Regions from separate parts of the Paracoccus sp. 22332 genome, predicted to be linked through region 1. Evidence: riboswitches for the same ligand, from Rfam matches in the RefSeq annotation. Region 1 holds a riboswitch; the other holds the start of a gene.
What was found. Region 1 has a riboswitch for thiamine pyrophosphate ahead of ACTJI6_RS01505 (thiamine ABC transporter substrate-binding protein). Riboswitches for the same ligand answer to the same signal wherever they lie in the genome.
Positions count from the first base shown of each region.

Region 2: it holds a riboswitch for thiamine pyrophosphate, as region 1 does, so the genes downstream of both, thiD (bifunctional hydroxymethylpyrimidine kinase/phosphomethylpyrimidine kinase) here and ACTJI6_RS01505 (thiamine ABC transporter substrate-binding protein) in region 1, are expected to answer to the same signal.

Region 1 is NZ_JBQEOI010000001.1:307,446-310,685, reverse strand. Features, by position in the region: gene mutS (DNA mismatch repair protein MutS) at 1-1,481, opposite strand, end outside; TPP riboswitch at 1,542-1,639, shown strand; gene ACTJI6_RS01505 (thiamine ABC transporter substrate-binding protein) at 1,671-2,651, shown strand; gene ACTJI6_RS01500 (thiamine/thiamine pyrophosphate ABC transporter permease ThiP) at 2,627-3,240, shown strand, end outside.
Region 2 is NZ_JBQEOI010000026.1:4,098-7,337, forward strand. Features, by position in the region: gene ACTJI6_RS17870 (acyl-CoA dehydrogenase family protein) at 1-122, opposite strand, end outside; gene ACTJI6_RS17875 (carboxymuconolactone decarboxylase family protein) at 119-685, opposite strand; TPP riboswitch at 1,052-1,158, shown strand; gene thiD (bifunctional hydroxymethylpyrimidine kinase/phosphomethylpyrimidine kinase) at 1,227-2,045, shown strand; gene ACTJI6_RS17885 (FAD-dependent oxidoreductase) at 2,042-2,989, shown strand; gene thiS (sulfur carrier protein ThiS) at 2,973-3,167, shown strand; gene ACTJI6_RS17895 (thiazole synthase) at 3,171-3,240, shown strand, end outside.

The DNA.
Region 1 (3,240 bases):
GCGTTCAGCGGCGCGGCCATCATCCGTTCCGCATGGGTGGTGGTCGTCTCGATGAAATAGCCCAGCACGTTGTTATGCTTGATCTTCAGGCTGGGCACCCCGGCCAGCGCGGCATAATCGGCCTGCATCCCGGCGATGACCCCACGGCCTTCGTCGCGCAGCCGCCGGGTCTGGTCCAGGTCGTCGTCATAGCCCGCCGCCACGAAGCCGCCATCGCGCGCCAACAAGGGCGGTTCGGCCACAAGCGCGTCGTCCAGCAGCCGGATCAGATCATCGTGCCCGATCAGGTCGCGCGCGGCATCCGCCAGAACCGACGCCGCATCGCCGGGCAGGCGCGCGGCAATCGCCGCGCCCTGCGACAGCCCCGCCCGGATCGCCGCCAGATCGCGCGGCCCGCCCCGGTCCAGCGCCAGACGCGACAAGGCCCGGTCCATGTCGGGAACACGCGCCAACGCGGCCCGCAGATCCGCCATCAGGCGCGGATCGTCGGCCAGCATCGCCACCGCATCCTGCCGCGCATGGATCAGCGGCAGGTCGCGGCTGGGCGCGCTGATGCGCCGCTCCAGCAGCCGCGCCCCCGGCGCCGTCACCGTCCGGTCGATGGCCGACAGCAGCGACCCCTCTCGCCCCCCGGACAGCGCCTGCGTCAGTTCCAGATTGCGCCGGGTCGCAGCGTCGATCTGCATCGCGCCGCCCGCGCGTTCCCGCACCGGGGGGCGCAGCAGCGGCAGTTTGCCCTTCTGCGTCAGGTCCAGATAATCGACGATGGCACCCATCGCCGACAGTTCCGCGCGGGTGAAGCTGCCGAACCCGTCCAGCGTTTCGACGCCATAGAGCGAACACAGACGCCGCGCCCCCGCCGCGCTGTCGAAGGCGGAGGCGTGCAGGTCGGTCAGCGCCGCCCCCGCCTCGGCCGCCAGATCGTCCAGCCCCGAGCCGTCGCAGGCCAGCACCTCGCGCGGCGCCAGACGCGCCAGTTCCGGGGCCAGGCGCGGCAGCGGGCAGTCCATCACCTGGAACGCGCCCGTGGAAATATCCACCCAGGCCAGCGCGCATTCCTCGCGCACCTGGGCAAACGCCGCGAGATAGTTGTGCCGCCGCGCCTCCAGCAGCGATTCCTCGGTCAGGGTGCCGGGGGTGACAAGGCGCACCACGTCGCGGGCCACGACCGACTTGGAGCCACGCTTCTTCGCCTCGGCCGGATCCTCCATCTGCTCGGCGATGGCCACGCGGAACCCCTTGCGGATCAGCGTCAGAAGATAGCTTTCGGCGGCATGGACCGGAACCCCGCACATCGGGATCGGCTCGCCCCCATGCGTGCCGCGTTTCGTCAGCGCGATGTCCAGCGCGGCCGATGCCGCCACCGCGTCGTCGAAGAACATCTCGTAGAAATCGCCCATCCGATAGAACAAGAGCGCGCCGGGATTGGCGTCCCGGATCGCCAGGTATTGCGCCATCATCGGGGTCGGCTGGTCGGTCATGTCCTTCGTCATGGCGCTGTTTCTATCCGCTTGCGCGAGCGCGCGAAATCCCTACATTCAAACCCTACCTCGGGGGGCCATCCTGGCTGAGACGCGCAAGCGGACCCGTTGAACCTGATCCGGCTAGCACCGGCGGAGGGAAGGTGACGCTGTCCTTTCTTTCGGAACCCTTGTGGAAAGGAGACAGCGATGCGCATACCCCTGCTTTTGGCCGCCCTGGCCGCGACCCCGGCGATGGCCCAGGACAAGCCCGTCCTGACCGTCTATGCGGGCGAATCGATCACCAGCGAATGGGGCCCCGGCCCGAAGATCGAGGAAGGGTTCGAGGCGATCTGCGCCTGCGACCTGCGCTTCGTCACCGGGGACGAGCTGTCGCGCGTGCTGATGGAGGGCGAGCGGACCGAGGCCGATATCGTCTTCGGCCTGAACACCGACGTGACCGCCCGCGCCCGCGCATCGGGCCTGTTCGCGCCGCATGGGCAGGACACGTCCGACCTGTCGCTGCCCGTTGCATGGACCGATCCGATCTTCCTGCCCTACAACTGGGGCGAGACCGCCTTCATCTATGACGAAACCCGGCTGGAAAACCCGCCCGCCAGTTTCGCGGACCTGCTGGACGCGCCTGACGACCTGAAGATCGTGATTCAGGATCCGCGCTCCTCGGTCTCGGGGCTGGCGCTGCTGCTGTGGGTCAAGGCGGTTTACGGCGATGACGCGCCCGAGGCCTGGGCCAAGCTGGCCCCCAAGGTGCTGACCGTGACCAAGGGCTGGTCGGAATCCTATGGCATGTTCACGGAAGGAGAGGCCGACATGGTCCTGTCCTATACCACCTCGCCCGCCTATCACATCGCCTCGGAAAACGACACGACCAAGAAGGCCGCGATCTTCCCCGAGGGTCATTACTTCATGGCCGAACTGGCCGCGCAGATCCGCACCACCGACCAGCCGGAACTGGCGCAGCGATTCATGGACTGGATCCTGACGCCGGAATTCCAGGCGATGATCCCGCTGGCCAACTGGTCGCTGCCCGCCAAGCTGCCGCAGGACCAGTGGCCGCAGGTGATGCGCGACCTGCCGCGCCCGGACAAAACCCTGTTCTATACCGAGGACGAGGCAGAGGCCGCGCGCGGTCCCGCGCTGGACGAATGGCTGCGGGCCTTCGCGGGCTGACCGCGCCCGAGGTCGGGGGCGCCGTCGCCGCCGCCGGCCTTGCCCTGCTGGTCGGCGGCACCCTGGCCGCTGTGGCCTGGGCCGCGCAGGGGCTGGGCGGGCTTGGCCCCTGGGACTGGCGCGCGGTCTGGTTCACGATCTGGCAGGCCGCGTTGTCGGCTACGCTGTCGGCGTTCTGCGCAATTCCGGTTGCCCGCGCCCTGGCGCGGCGGCGCTTTCCGGGGCGGGGGATCCTGGTCACGCTGCTGGGCGCGCCCTTCATCCTGCCGGTGATCGTGGCGATCATGGGACTGATCGCGGTCTTCGGGCGCAGCGGCGCGGTAAACGACGGCCTGCGCCTGCTGGGCCTGCCCGAGATCAGCATCTATGGCTGGCAGGGCGTAATCCTGGCACATGTCTTCTTCAACCTGCCCTTGTCGGTGCGGCTGATCCTGCAAGGCTGGCAGGCGATCCCGGCCGAACGGTTCCGCCTGGCCGAAGGCCTGGGTTTCGGCCCCCGCGACGTGGCCCAGCATCTGGAACGCCCGATGCTGCGGGCCGTGCTGCCCGGCGTCTGGCTGGCGGTGTTCCTGGTCTGCCTGACCAGCTT
Region 2 (3,240 bases), on a different contig from region 1:
CGGGCCAACCCCGCCTGCGCCAGACGCGGCAGCAGATCGGTTGCCGGAATCCGACCCAGGTCGATCCCGTCGGCCGAGCCTGCAAGCCATTCAGCCAGATCGTCAGGCAGCGCAAAGGTCATTGCGCCGAAACCTGGGGCCGCCATTCATAGGCGGACAGTTCCGGGTTCAACTCGGGCCGGCCGAGATTGTTGGCAAAGTTGCACAGCGTCGCCAGGCTGACGCCCAGAACCACCTCCAGCGCGGCCTGGTCATCAAACCCGGCCTTTTTGAAGGCGGTCAGTTCGGCATCCGTGACGTTCCCGCGCGAGGCGATGACGGCCTTGGTGAACGCTGCCACCGCGCCCAGCCGGGCGTCCGCCACCGCCTCCAGGGCGCGCAAAGCACTGATCGTCGCCTGGTCGAGATGCGCCTTTTTGTCGGCGATCGCGCTGTGGCCCGCCACGCAAAAGCCGCAGCCATGGGTCGCCGCAGCGGTGATCTGCACGGCTTCGCGTTCGGCCAGCGTCAGCGAGGCACGTCCGTTGATGGCCGATACGGTCTGATAGGTTTCCAGGGCCACCGGCGCATTGGCCAGAAGGCGCACGAGGTTCGGAAGAAAACCGTTGTTCTTCTGCGCCGCCTCCAGCCGAGGCCGTGCTTCGGCGGGGGCATCTTCAAGTGTGCGCAACGGGAGACGAGACATGGCGAGCCTTTCCTGTTCCTGCATCCACAGGCGTTTGCGCCGGACCATAAGAGAGCCGGCCGCAGCATACAATGAACCATGCCTTCTTCTTTCTTTTGCGACAGTGGGGTTTGTTTCTCCTGCATCAGCGCCAGGTAGAAGAATTTTCCAGCAGGCTGCCTTTTCCTGCCTCTCTGACCCGAAAGCGACTAAGCAGATGATCAAGCGCCGCCATCATTGTTCGATTGCAGCACCCGCGTGTCCAGCAAGAAGAAGATCGCCCAGACCCAGTCGTGCCGATCCGCTCCTCGACGCGCCTTCCCTTTTGCAAATTGTTCTGCACGGATCCTCTGGACGTTCGGCGCAGAGACGGCTAGCGTGTCGCAACACTATCCGTTGGGGCGTCCCGTCGCGGGGCTGAGAGGTGCAATGCGCGCCGACCCATCGAACCTGATCCGGGTCATGCCGGCGGAGGGAACGGATAGGCGGACGCCCGGCGCCTTGCCGTATCCCGTCTGCCGCCGCCCTCCCCTTACGGCCCGACATGCCGAAGGAGGGGCCGATGACACCGACCGTCTTGACCATCGCGGGATCCGACAGCGGCGGAGGCGCGGGGATCCAGGCCGATCTGAAAACCGTCTCGGCGCTTGGCTGCTATGGCGCCAGTGCGATCACGGCGGTGACCGCGCAGAACACGCGCGGCGTCGCGGCCGTCCATCCGGTCCCGCCGGATCTGATCCGCGCGCAGATCGACGCGGTGCTGGACGACATCCAGGTCCATGCCATCAAGATCGGCATGGTCGGATCGGCGGCCGGGATCGCGGCGGTCGCCGCGTCGTTGCGTGACTGCCCGATTCCCATCGTTCTGGATCCGGTGATGGTGGCCAAGTCGGGCGACGTGCTGATGCCGGACAACGCCGTCGGCGCCCTGATCCGCGACCTGCTGCCCTTGGCGCGGGTGCTGACGCCGAACCTGCCCGAGGCCGCGCGGCTTCTGGGCGCCGATCCGGCCCGCGACGATGCCGGGGCCGTGGCCCAGGCCGCCGGCCTGCGCGCGCTTGGTCCGCGCCATGTGCTGATGAAGGGCGGCCATGCGGCGGGCGCGGATTGCACCGACCTTCTGGCCGGGCCCGAGGGCGTGGCGCGCTTTTCCTCGCCCCGGATCGGCACCCGGAACACGCATGGCACGGGATGCACCTTGTCTTCGGCTATCGCGGCGGGGCTGGCGCAGGGGCTGGCGGTCGCCGAAGCGGTGGGCCGCGCGCATGACTGGCTGCACCGCGCGATCCTGGCCGCCGACGGCCTGGCGGTGGGCGGCGGCAACGGGCCGGTGCATCATTTCCACGCGCTCTGGCCGTGCCGGGCCGAGGCGGCGGCATGAGCGTCACGGTCATCGGTGGGGGCGTGATGGGCCTTTGCATCGCCACCGAGTTGAACGCGCGCGGCATCCCGGCCGCGATCCTGGACAAGGCGCCCGGCCCGCAGGCCTGTTCCTGGTGGGCGGGCGGGATGCTGGCCCCCTGGTGCGAGGGCGAAAGCGCCGAACCGGCGGTGGTGCGCCACGGGCTGGGTGCCGCCGACTGGTGGCGGGACCAGGGCGTGCCCGTCACGCGGAACGGTACCCTGGTCGTCAGCCCGGCGCGCGATACGGGCGCGCTGGCGCGCTTTGCCCGGCGCAGCCAGGGCCACCGGATGTTGGACGCCCAAGGCATCGCCGCATTGGAACCCGACCTCGGCGCCCGCTTCGACCGCGCGCTGTTCTTCGATTCAGAAGCGCATCTGGCCCCCCGCGAAGCCTTGGCGATCCTGTCGGAACGCCTGGCCCGGACCCAGGCGGCGACCGGCCAGGTCATCGACTGCCGGGGCCTGTCGGCCCGCGACGCGCTATGCGATTTGCGCGGTGTGCGGGGCGAGATGGTGGTGATCCGCTGCCCCGAGATCGCGCTGTCCCGCCCCGTCCGGCTGCTGCATCCCCGGATGCCGCTCTATGTCGTGCCGCGCGGCGACGGGGTGTTCATGCTGGGTGCGACGATGCTGGAAAGCGACCGGCGCGGCCCGCCCACCACGCGGGCGGTGCTGGAACTGCTGTCGGCGGCCTTCGCCCTGCACCCCGCCTTTGCCGAGGCCGAGGTGCTGGAACTGGGCGCGGACGCGCGCCCGGCCTTTCCCGACAACCTGCCCCGCATCCGCCGCGTAGGGGGCGTCATCCACGCCAACGGCCTTTACCGCCACGGCTTCCTGCTGGCCCCGGCGGTCGCCCGCATGGTGGCCGACCACCTTCAACACCAGACCAGACCGGAGTTCATGGATGCGGATCACGATTAACGGCACCCCGCGCGATGTCGCGGCAACCACCCTGGCGGGCGCCCTGGCCGAGGCGGACCTGACCGGCCGCATCGCCACCGCGCTGAACGGCAGTTTCGTGCCTGCCGCCCTGCGCGAGACGACGCCCCTGCGCGACGGCGATGCCATCGAGGCCCTGGCGCCGATGCAGGGGGGCTGAGCGATGCCGGTCTTCTATGGCACCGAAATCGACAGCCCGCTGATGCTGGGCACGGCAGGCTATCCCTCGCCCC